DNA from 3 places in the Kineococcus sp. NBC_00420 genome. Region 2 is predicted to be linked to each of the others. Evidence: riboswitches for the same ligand, from Rfam matches in the RefSeq annotation. Region 2 holds a riboswitch; each other region holds the start of a gene.
What was found. Region 2 has a riboswitch for S-adenosylmethionine ahead of OG218_RS21105 (MetQ/NlpA family ABC transporter substrate-binding protein). Riboswitches for the same ligand answer to the same signal wherever they lie in the genome.
Positions count from the first base shown of each region.

Region 1: another riboswitch for S-adenosylmethionine. It lies ahead of OG218_RS06615 (acyl-CoA dehydrogenase family protein); the one in region 2 lies ahead of OG218_RS21105 (MetQ/NlpA family ABC transporter substrate-binding protein).
Region 3: another riboswitch for S-adenosylmethionine. It lies ahead of OG218_RS22235 (ABC transporter substrate-binding protein); the one in region 2 lies ahead of OG218_RS21105 (MetQ/NlpA family ABC transporter substrate-binding protein).

Region 1 is NZ_CP107930.1:1,358,913-1,362,174, forward strand. Features, by position in the region: gene OG218_RS06610 (NAD-dependent epimerase/dehydratase family protein) at 1-481, shown strand, start outside; gene OG218_RS06615 (acyl-CoA dehydrogenase family protein) at 483-1,727, opposite strand; SAM riboswitch class IV at 1,774-1,884, opposite strand; gene OG218_RS06620 (AAA family ATPase) at 2,116-3,262, opposite strand, start outside.
Region 2 is NZ_CP107930.1:4,276,728-4,279,989, reverse strand. Features, by position in the region: gene OG218_RS21120 (OsmC family protein) at 35-538, opposite strand; gene OG218_RS21115 (DUF7711 family protein) at 595-1,221, shown strand; gene OG218_RS21110 (DUF1737 domain-containing protein) at 1,218-1,421, shown strand; SAM riboswitch class IV at 1,523-1,633, shown strand; gene OG218_RS21105 (MetQ/NlpA family ABC transporter substrate-binding protein) at 1,701-2,657, shown strand; gene OG218_RS21100 (methionine ABC transporter ATP-binding protein) at 2,654-3,262, shown strand, end outside.
Region 3 is NZ_CP107930.1:4,530,959-4,534,220, reverse strand. Features, by position in the region: partial or broken gene OG218_RS22240 (Rne/Rng family ribonuclease) at 1-669, opposite strand, end outside; SAM riboswitch class I at 1,007-1,095, shown strand; gene OG218_RS22235 (ABC transporter substrate-binding protein) at 1,326-2,702, shown strand; gene OG218_RS22230 (carbohydrate ABC transporter permease) at 2,699-3,262, shown strand, end outside.

The DNA.
Region 1 (3,262 bases), 2.9 Mb from region 2:
CACCCTGCTGCCGGTGGCGGTGATGGGACCGGTCATGGGGCAGGACGTCTCCGGCGCGAACCAGATCGTGCAGCGTCTGCTGACGGGCGCGGTGCCGGCGCTGCCGCACCTGTTCTTCCCGATCGTCGACGTGCGCGACGTCGCCGCCGCGCACGTCCTCGCCGTCGGCAGCGCGGAGGCCGCCGGACAGCGGTTCCTGCTCTCCGACGGCCCGACCCTGGAGTTCCCGGAGATCGCCGCGATCCTGCGCTCGGCCCTCGGGGCGGACGCCGACCGGGTCCCCACCCAGGTCCTGCCGAACGATGTCGTCCGGGCCGGCGCCGACGCCGACCCGGCGTTGCGGGCCATGGTGCCCGACCTCGGCTACGCGAAGCGGACCTCGAACGAGAAGGCCCGCCGAGTGCTCGGGTGGGCACCCCGACCCGCCTCCGAGGCCGTCGAGGCGGCGGGTCGGAGCATGGTCGAGCGCGGACTCGTGTGACCTAGCGCCCGGCCGCGGGATCCACCGAGGCGTGGGTGCCGACGTCCCACACGAACGGCGGTTCGGTGCCGTTGACCGACCAGTCGCCGACGATCCGCTGCTTGTAGATCACCGGGTTGTGCGAGGCGACCGTGCGGGCGTTGCGCCAGTGCCGGTCGAGGTCGCGGGCCCGCGAGGTGCCCGACGCGCCGAGGGTGTTGAAGAGCAGCGTCGCGGCGCGCGGGACGGACTCCGAGAGCACGACCTGGGCCTGGGCGGTCCGGATCTCGGCCTCGACGTTCGCCGCCCGGTCCGCCGCCGTCCCCGGCAGGTGTGCCGTGTCGGCGGCGGACTGGACCGCCTGCGCCGCAGCGCGGGTCACCGAGCGGGCGGTGAACGCGATCGAGGAGATCTCACCCACCACCGACAGCACCTGGGCGTCGTTCCTGACGAGAGGGGCCAACCCGTGGGTGTAGCTGCGGGTCCGGGTGCGGACCTCGTGCCCGGTGTCGCGTTCGACCGCCGCGGCGATCCCGGCGTGCACGGCCAGCAGGACGAGTTGGTACAGCGCGGTCTGGTAGCGGAACCGGGTGGTGAACGGGGAGACGTCGTCGGCGGCGATCTCGACGTCGTCGAGCTCGAGGGTCCCGGTCCCGGTGAGCTGCTGCCCGAAACCGTCCCAGTCGTCGGAGACGCGAACCCCCCGGCCCCGGACGGGGACCAGCGCGGTCACGACCTCGTGGGTCCCGTCCGGCAGCCGCCGGCGGGCGGTCGCGTCGGTCCAGTCGGCGTAGATCGTGCCGGTCGTGTAGTACTTCCGGCCCGAGATCGCGGTGCGCCCGTCCCGGGTGGTGACGATCGTCTGCTGCTCGCCGGTGACCCCGTCACCGACCTCGCTCCAGGAGTTCCCGACCATCTCCCCCGCGACCAGCCGCGCGATCCAGCGCGAGCGGTACTCCCCCACCGGCAGGCTCAGGACCTGCTCCACCCAGGCGATGTGGCCGCGGAAGATCTGCGGCAGGTTCGAGTCGGCGGCCGCGAGGTCGACCAGCAGGTCGGTGAACTCGACGAGGTCGAGACCGCCACCACCCTCCTCGACGGGGATGCGCAACCGGCCGAACCCGGCGTCGAGGAGTTCCCGGACCTGGTCCCGTGGCAGTTCGTGGTCCTGCTCGCGCGTCACGGTGCCGGCCGCGATCCGTTGCAGCAGCGGCGAGAAACGTTCCCGCACATCGGGTTCGACAGTGGGTTCCAGGGTGGTGCTCACGGAGCTCTCCTCGATCGTGGACGCGTCGGCGTCCGGAACGGGAGGGACAGCGTCCTTACCCGTGCCGGAGCACCAGGTCAGGTCGTCACCCGGGGCACCCCACGACGAGGAGGGTTGCCGGCCAGCGAGCCGGGGCTTGTCGCTGGCGCTCATGACCTGGGACCAGGGAACCACAGGTGGGGAGGGAGGGTCCAGCCCGCTCCGCGGGTGGCCGATCGGGCCGCGGCGGACAGCAGAACGGGAACGCCTGCTCCAGCCCCCCGGAGCAACCGTTCCCGTTCCTGTGTTCCCGCGCCACCGCCCCCGGAGGCCCCCCGGCCTCCCACGGTGCGCGAGTTCCTGCGTCGCGGTCGTCGCTCCCCTCCTGAGGCGACGACCCCGACGGGTCCTAGATCCCCCGGACGACGCCGGAGGTGGTGTCGCGCAGGTCGATGACCCGCGGCGGTGCGGACTGCGCCTCGTGGGCGGCCTGCGCCGCCTCGAGCACGTCGGTGATCTCGTGACCGATGAGTTCGTGCCGTTCCAGCAGCGCGTCGCGCAGCGCCGCCACCAGGTGGCGGTTGCGGTCCATGAGTTCGCGGACGAACTCCTTCTGCTCGGTCAGCAGGTTCTCCACCAGTCGCCGCCCCTCGGAGTCGCCGAGGACGCGGGAGACGAGGTTCCCGTCGGCGAACGCGCCCTGCTGGACGGCGGCGAACGAGACCAGGGTCCCGGCCATTCCCGCCGAACCGACCATCTGCGCCGCGACCTGCGTCGCGGACTGCAGGTCGCCGGCCGGGCCGGTCGAGACGTCGCCGAAGAAGAACTCCTCGGCGACCTGACCGCCGAACGCGATCTTGATCAGCCCGGCGAGTTCGCTGCGGGAACGGGTGTAGACGTCCTCGGCGTCACCGTGGGCGAGCAGCCCCAACGCGTTGGCGCGCTTGATGATCGTGAGGACCTCGAGGCGGCGCTGCGGGGCGACGAGCCAGGCGATCGTGGCGTGTCCGGCTTCGTGGGTCGCGATGAGCCGCGCCTCGTGGTCGGTGTAGCCGACGGGCTGGCCGAGGCCGACCTCGGTCACCAGGCGGGCCTGCTCGACGTCGCTCCAGTTCATCCCGTCGGCACCGCGACGGACGGCGTTGACGAGGGCCTCGTCGAGCAGGCTCTCGATCATCACCGGCGAGTACCCGTTGGTGATCCCGGCGAGCGCGTCACGACGTTCGTCCTCGTCGAGCGGGGCCTCGTGGGCCTTGCGGGACAGGAAGTGGTCGACGAGCTCCCGGCGGCCGACCTTGTCCGGCAGGCCGAAGCTGAGCCGACGGTCGAAACGGCCGGGACGCAGCAGGGCCGGGTCGAGGGAGTCGGCGCGGTTGGTCGCGGCGATGAGCAGGATCTCGACGGGTTCGCTCTTCGGCCGCTGCAGCCAGCGGTGCTGGGGCAGGAACCGGTTGGCGGTGTCGACGAACCAGCCCTGCAGCCGCTCGGACGTGGTGGGTTCGTCGAAGGACTGCATCTGCACGAGCAGTTCGTTGACGACGCCGCTGGCGCCTTCG
Region 2 (3,262 bases):
ACCGTGGAGGCAACGATCCCCCTCCCGGCGGGGCTCAGCCGCGCTGGACGGAGACCTTGGGCGGGGTCTGCAGGGTCTGGGCGATGACGCAGTAGCGCTCGGCCAGCGAGATCATCTTGGCCTCGGTCGCCTCGTCGGCGTCGGAGGTGAACGTGAAGGTCAGGGTGACGTCGGTGATGCCGACGGGCACCTCGCGCGAGACGCCGAGCGTGCCGCGGGCGTCCCAGTGCGCCTCGGCGGTCACCGACGCGTTGCGCAGCTCCACGCCCATGGCGGTGGCCACGCTGCGCAGGGTCACGCCGGCGCAGGCCGCGACGGCCTCGCAGAGCATGTCGGCGGAGCACGCCTCGGTCCCGTCGCCCCCGGCGGCGGGGTGCAGCCCGGCGCGGGTGGTGCCCGCGAACCCGTCGACCGACACGCCGATGGACTGCCCGTCCAGCACCGCCACGGCCTTCGCGGGGACCAGCGCCTGGGCCGGGTCCTCGCGGTAGGCGTCCTTCAACGGCTTCTGCAGGGCCCTCAGTTCGGTCGAATCCACCGGGCGAGCTTAGGCCCCCGTGGGGCCGGCCCCGCAACACCCGCGAAGATGCTGCCGTGAAGTGGACCACTGCCGTCAGCAAGCTCGCCGACGTCGCCCAGGGGTGCGAGCACGCGAACTCGTTGCCCACCGAGCTGAACCTCTTCCGCGCCGAGGAGGCGTGGGTCTTCGGCGCCCTGCTCGGCCCGCAGCAGGACAGCGAGGACCCGACGTTCGTCCGGGTCGCCGTCGTCGTCGACCTCCCCGAGGACGAGTGCGCGCTCTTCAGCCGACCGCAGGCCGGTGAGTTCTGGCTCAACGCGTCCGGACTGGGGAAGAGCCCCGTCCAGGTCCTCTTCCGGTCCGCGCAGGCCCCGGTGTGGAACCACCTGGTCGAACGGCCGGTGCGGTTCTGGGCCCGGGAGGAGGGCCTGGACCACGAGGCGCTCCTGCAGCTGCGCAACGGCGACGGCGAGGCGCTGCGCCCCGAGGCGCCCACGGACGGGGAACTGCGCGAACGCCTCGACCGCGACCTGCGCGCGAGCCTCGAGGCACTGCGCCGCACGGCCACCGACTACGACGGGAAGCGTTGGGCCCGGGCCAACCACAAGAAGCTCGGCGACGCGCTGGCGGACGCCGCCCTGGGCCTGCTGAGCCTGCAGGACGCCCGCGACGCTCTGGGCGCGAACGGTCTGGACGCGTGAGCGACGAGAAGCTGACGTACCGGCTGCTGACCGGCCCCGACGACCGTTCCTTCTGCGAGAAGGTCACGGCGGCCCTGGCCGAGGGCTACGTCCTGTACGGCAGCCCGTCGGTGACGACGACGGACGGGCGCACCGTCGCCGCGCAGGCCGTCGTCCTCCCCCACGTCCTGACCCGACCCGGTGACGGCGGGGCGGCGTGACCGAACGCCTGCGCTGAGACGCGGGCAGTCCTACGGTCGGCTGAACACCGGCGCGGGGGCGATTTGACGGGTTCGACGACGGGAACCTACGGTTCCCCCACGGTCATGAGTGACAGCGACAAGCCCTGGCTCGCTGTCCGGCAACCCTCCCCCGCGGCGGGGTGCCCCAGGTGAAGACCAGGCCGGACGACCCCGTCCGGCAAGCGCGGAACAACGGACGCCGTCGATCACGGCGTGCTGCGAGCCGCGCGCCCGCCGTTCGACCACCGGAGTGCCACCGTGTCCAGCCCCGCCCCCGCCCTGCCCGACAAGCCGAAGCGCCGCGGCCTCCTCATCGGGATCGTCGCGGCCGTCGTCGTCGTGGTCGTGGTGATCGTCGCCGTCGTCCTCGGGACCCGCAAGGACGACACCGCGACGACCACCGCCGCCGGTTCCGCCCCGGCCCAGACCGTGAAGATCGGCGTGGCCGACAAGTCGCTGGACTACTGGACGACGTACGTGGACCTGGCGAAGTCGAAGCTGAACGTGACCGTCGACCTGGTCAACTTCTCCGACTACAGCCTGCCGAACCCGGCGCTGTCGCAGGGCGAGATCGACCTGAACCAGTTCCAGCACATCCAGTACCTGGCGAACTACGACGTCACCGCCGACGACGACATCCAGCCCATCGGTGGCACCGCCATCTACCCGCTGCCGCTGTACTCGACCACGGCGAAGAGCCCGTCCGAGCTCCCCGAGGGCGCGAAGGTCGCCATCCCGAACGACGACATCAACCAGGCACGCGGCCTGCTGGTGCTGCAATCGGCGGGTCTGCTGACCCTCAAGGACGGGGGCAACGCCTTCTCCTCGATCGAGGACATCGAGACCAAGAAGGTCGACGTGACCGCCATCGACGCCTCGCAGACCGCGAACGCGCTGCAGAGCGGTTCCGTCGCCGCCGCGATCGTCAACGTGAACTACGCGACCAGCGCCAAGCTGCCGGAGACCGACGTCATCGCCAAGGACGACCCGTCCGACCCCTCGGCCGCGCCCTACGTCAACATCTTCGCCGCGCGGGCCAAGGACAAGGACAACGAGACCTACCTGAAGCTGGCGGCCCTCTTCCAGGACCCGGCCGTGCAGACGGTGTTCTCCAAGGACTACCCGAACGCGGTCGTCTCCGACCGCAGCGCCGCGGACCTGCAGGCCGACCTCGCCACCGTCGAGGCCGACGCGAAGGCCGCGAAGGGCAAGTGAGCGCCCTCGTCACGCTGGAGAACGTCTCCAAGCGCTTCGACCGCCGCGACGGCCAGTCCGTCGCGGCGGTCGACGACGTCTCCCTCGACGTCGAGGAGGGAGAGGTCCTCGCCGTCATCGGCTACTCCGGCGCCGGCAAGTCCACGCTCGTCCGCCTCGTCAACGCCCTCGAGCTGCCGACCTCCGGCAGCGTCAGGGTCGGGGGGCAGGACCTGACGAAGCTGTCGGAGGGCGAGCTGCGCACGGCCCGGTCGAAGATCGGGATGATCTTCCAGCAGTTCAACCTGTTCCGCTCGCGGACGGTCGCCGGGAACGTCGCCTACCCGCTGCGGGTCGCGAAGGTCCCCGCGAAGCAGCGCGACGCCCGCACCGCGGAACTCCTGGACTTCGTCGGTCTCCTCGACCGGGCGCACGCCTACCCTGAACAACTCTCGGGTGGGCAGAAGCAACGCGTCGGCATCGCCCGCGCGCTGGCCACGAACCCCCCGCTGCTGCTGGCCGACGAGGCCACCAGCGCGCTGGATCCCGAGACCACGACCGAGGTCCTGTCGCTGCTGCGGCGGGTGAACACCGAACTCGGGGTGACGATCATCGTCATCACCCAC
Region 3 (3,262 bases), 250 kb from region 2:
CTCCGCCACCGGGGTGACGGGGGTCTCGACGGGGGCTTCCTCCACCGGGACGTCCTGCGCGAGCGCAGCGGCCTCGACGGGCTCCTCCTCGACGGGGACGGCCGGCACCACGGGCGCGACGGCCGTCTTGCGGCTGCGACGACGACGGGCGGGGGCCGCGGCCGGGGCCTCGGCGGGGGCCTCCGCAGTGGTCTCCACGGCGGCCGGTTCGACGGCGGGCTCGGGGGTGGGTTCCGGGGTGACCTCGACCTGGGGGGTCACCTCCGCCACGGGTTCCACGACGGGTTCGGCGACAACGGGTTCGGCGGCCACCTCGGCCGGGGTCGCGACCTTGCGGGTCGCCCGACGCGCACGACGACGCGGCGGCGCCTCGGTCTCCACGACAGGCTCGGGTGCCGGGGCCACGACGGGCTCCGGCTCCGCCGCCACGACGGGATCGGGCGTCGGTTCCGCCACAGCGGGGGTGGCGGGGGTGGCGGGCTCGGCCGCGGCGCTGGTCTCGCCTGACACGTCGACGTGGGCCGGCGGACCGGCGGGTCGACTCGCCGCACGGCGCCGGCGGGGCCGCGTCGTCGCCGCGCCCTCGGCTGCTGCTGCGTCGTTCTCTTCGGGTGTGGTGCTCACGGGTGCTCCGCTCGCCCGCGGCGCCCGCTCCACCGGTGAACCCACGGCCGCGCGAGCGTCCTGGTCGGAATCGCCGGGTGGGTCGTCCCGCACCCGACGGAAGTCCTCTGTGTGCACCGACGGGTTCGCGCTCTTCGCGTGCTCCGTCCGTGCCGCCGGCGGTCGACGTCCGGCGTGTGGCCCGGGGCGCCTGCGAGGTCCTTCCACTGGACCGCGGCGCTCCCCGGAGCCCGCGCGCAGGGCGACGGTCTCGACAGCGGGCCGGGCGCCCGGTGTAGGGAACGCTCGACCACTGTCAGTGTCGCACAGCTCGCCAGGACGGGTCCGGGCCGTCCGCGGCAACCGTCGCCAAGGGGGCCGGCGGTCCGCTACTCTCCGATCAACACCATCCAGAGTGGCCGAGAGACCTGGCTCGACGACGCCACAGCAACCACCGCGCAGCGGCAGGTGCTCCCGCCAGGGCGATGGAGGAAACAGCGTGATCAGCCGTACCCGCTCGACCCTGACCCGGCGCTTCCACGTCGACTTCTCGCGCGCCGCCTCCACGGCGTGTCGCCAGGGCGCTCCGATGCGCCGGGGGACGCCGCGCGCGGTCTGAGCACCGCCGCCGCATCCCCGCAGCACCTCGCTCGACCTCCTCCCCCGCGCCCTCGCGCACCCCGACGGACGGTCACCGTCCGCCTACCCCCCGGAGCACACCCATGTCCGCGCCCCGTCGCACCCTCCTGCCCGCCAGCACCTCCCGACTCCTCGCGTCCCGTCGGCGGGTCCTCTCCGGGGCTCTCGGCCTCGGCGCGCTCGCCGGCACCGGCACGCTGGCCGCCTGCGGTGACGAGAGCACCTCCTCGGGCCTGAGCGCCGGGAAGGCCGTCGACCTCAAGGGGGCGACGATCAAGCTGATGGTGAACCAGCCGCACGTGCTGGCCTTCACGGACCTGCTCGGCAAGAAGTTCGCGGCGGAGTTCGGCGGGAAGCTCGAGGTCACGGCGATCCCCTACGACCAGCTCACGAGCAAGCAGATCCTGGACGTGCAGGGCGGCGACGGGGAGTTCGACGTCTTCGACTACTTCTACTTCGGCCTCGGCCAGCTCGTCGACGCCGGCGCCCTGGTCGACCTCACGGACTGGATCGGCGCGAACACCGACATCGCGACCGACGACTTCCTGCCCTCGATCTACGACCCGTACACCCTGATCGACGGCAAGCGCTACGGCCTGCCCTTCGACGGCGACACCCACGTCCTCTACTACAACACCGAGGTCTTCGAGAAGTACGGCGTCGAACCGCCCAACACCTGGGACGACTACGACGCGGTCGCCGCGAAGATCACCCAGGACTCCGGCGGCAGCGTCTACGGCGCGATCGTCGAGGGTCAGCAGGTCCCGATGATCCTGGGCTGCTCCTTCATCAACCGCCTCGCCGGCTACGGCGGCACGCTCGTCGGCTCCGACGGCAAGGCCGCGTTCCACGGGGCGGAGGGGCTGGCCGCGCTGCAGCACCTCATCGACGTCTCCCCCGCGGCCCTGCCGACACCGCTGCAGACCGGCTTCGACCAGGCCAACTCCGCCTTCCTCTCCGGTCAGGGCGCGATGCTCGACACCTGGACCGACCTCGGGCTGAAGGCGCAGGACCCGGCCGGCTCGAAGATCGTCGACAAGTGGGGCGTGGTCACGCTCCCCGTGGGCGGGAAGAACACGACCGCGCGCACCGCGCTGGACGCCGGGTTCGGCCTGGGCGTCTCGAGCGCCTCCCAGCAGATCGACAAGTCCGCCGCCTTCGTGAAGTGGGCGACGAACCAGGAGAACAACCTGCTGCTCGCCTCCACCGCGGGTTCTGGGATCGACCCGGCGCGCAAGACCGTCCTGGACTCCACCGACTACGCCACGGCCGCGGGCATCGCGACCGACGTCATCCGCGAGGGTCTCGACGGTGACCCGCTGGCCTGGCCGAGCCGGGCCGGTGCGCCGAAGGCGCTGCAGGACCTCGTCGACCAGCTGGCGCTCGCCATCCAGGGGTCCACGGAACCGCAGGCCGCGCTCGACAAGGCCGCTGAGAGCTGGGAGAAGGAACTCGGATGAGCCAGCTCCTGGACGGGCAGCGCACCGTGCCCGGGCCGCGGCGGGGTCGCCGCGATCCTGCGGCCCGGCGCGCGGTCCCCGGCCGCCACCGGCCGGGGCACGTCTCGACGTGGCTGGCCGCGCCCAGCCTCGCGGGGCTGGCGCTCATGCTGGTCTACCCGACGGTGTTCGTCGTGGCCCTGGCCTTCACGAAGTCGTCGCTGGGCAAACCCCTCCAGCACTTCACGGGGGTCGACAACTTCGTCGACGCCTGGGAGTCGCTGGCCTTCGCGGGTTCGCTGGTCCGTTCCGTGGTCTTCGCCGTCGTGGCCGCCCTGGTCGCGACGGGACTCGGCATCGCCCTCGCCCTGTTGCTGCACGCGCGGGGGACCCGGTTCGGCGCGGTGGGAACGATCCTCCTGCTGCCCCTGGTCACGCCGCCCGTCATGGTCGGGGTGGCCTGGAAGCTCATGCTCGCCCCGGTCGGGGGCGCGTTCGGCGGGTTGTTCTCGGCGATCGGCTTCCCCGGCGCGAACCCGTTGGGCGACAGCGTGGGAGCCTTCGCCGCGTTGATCGTCATG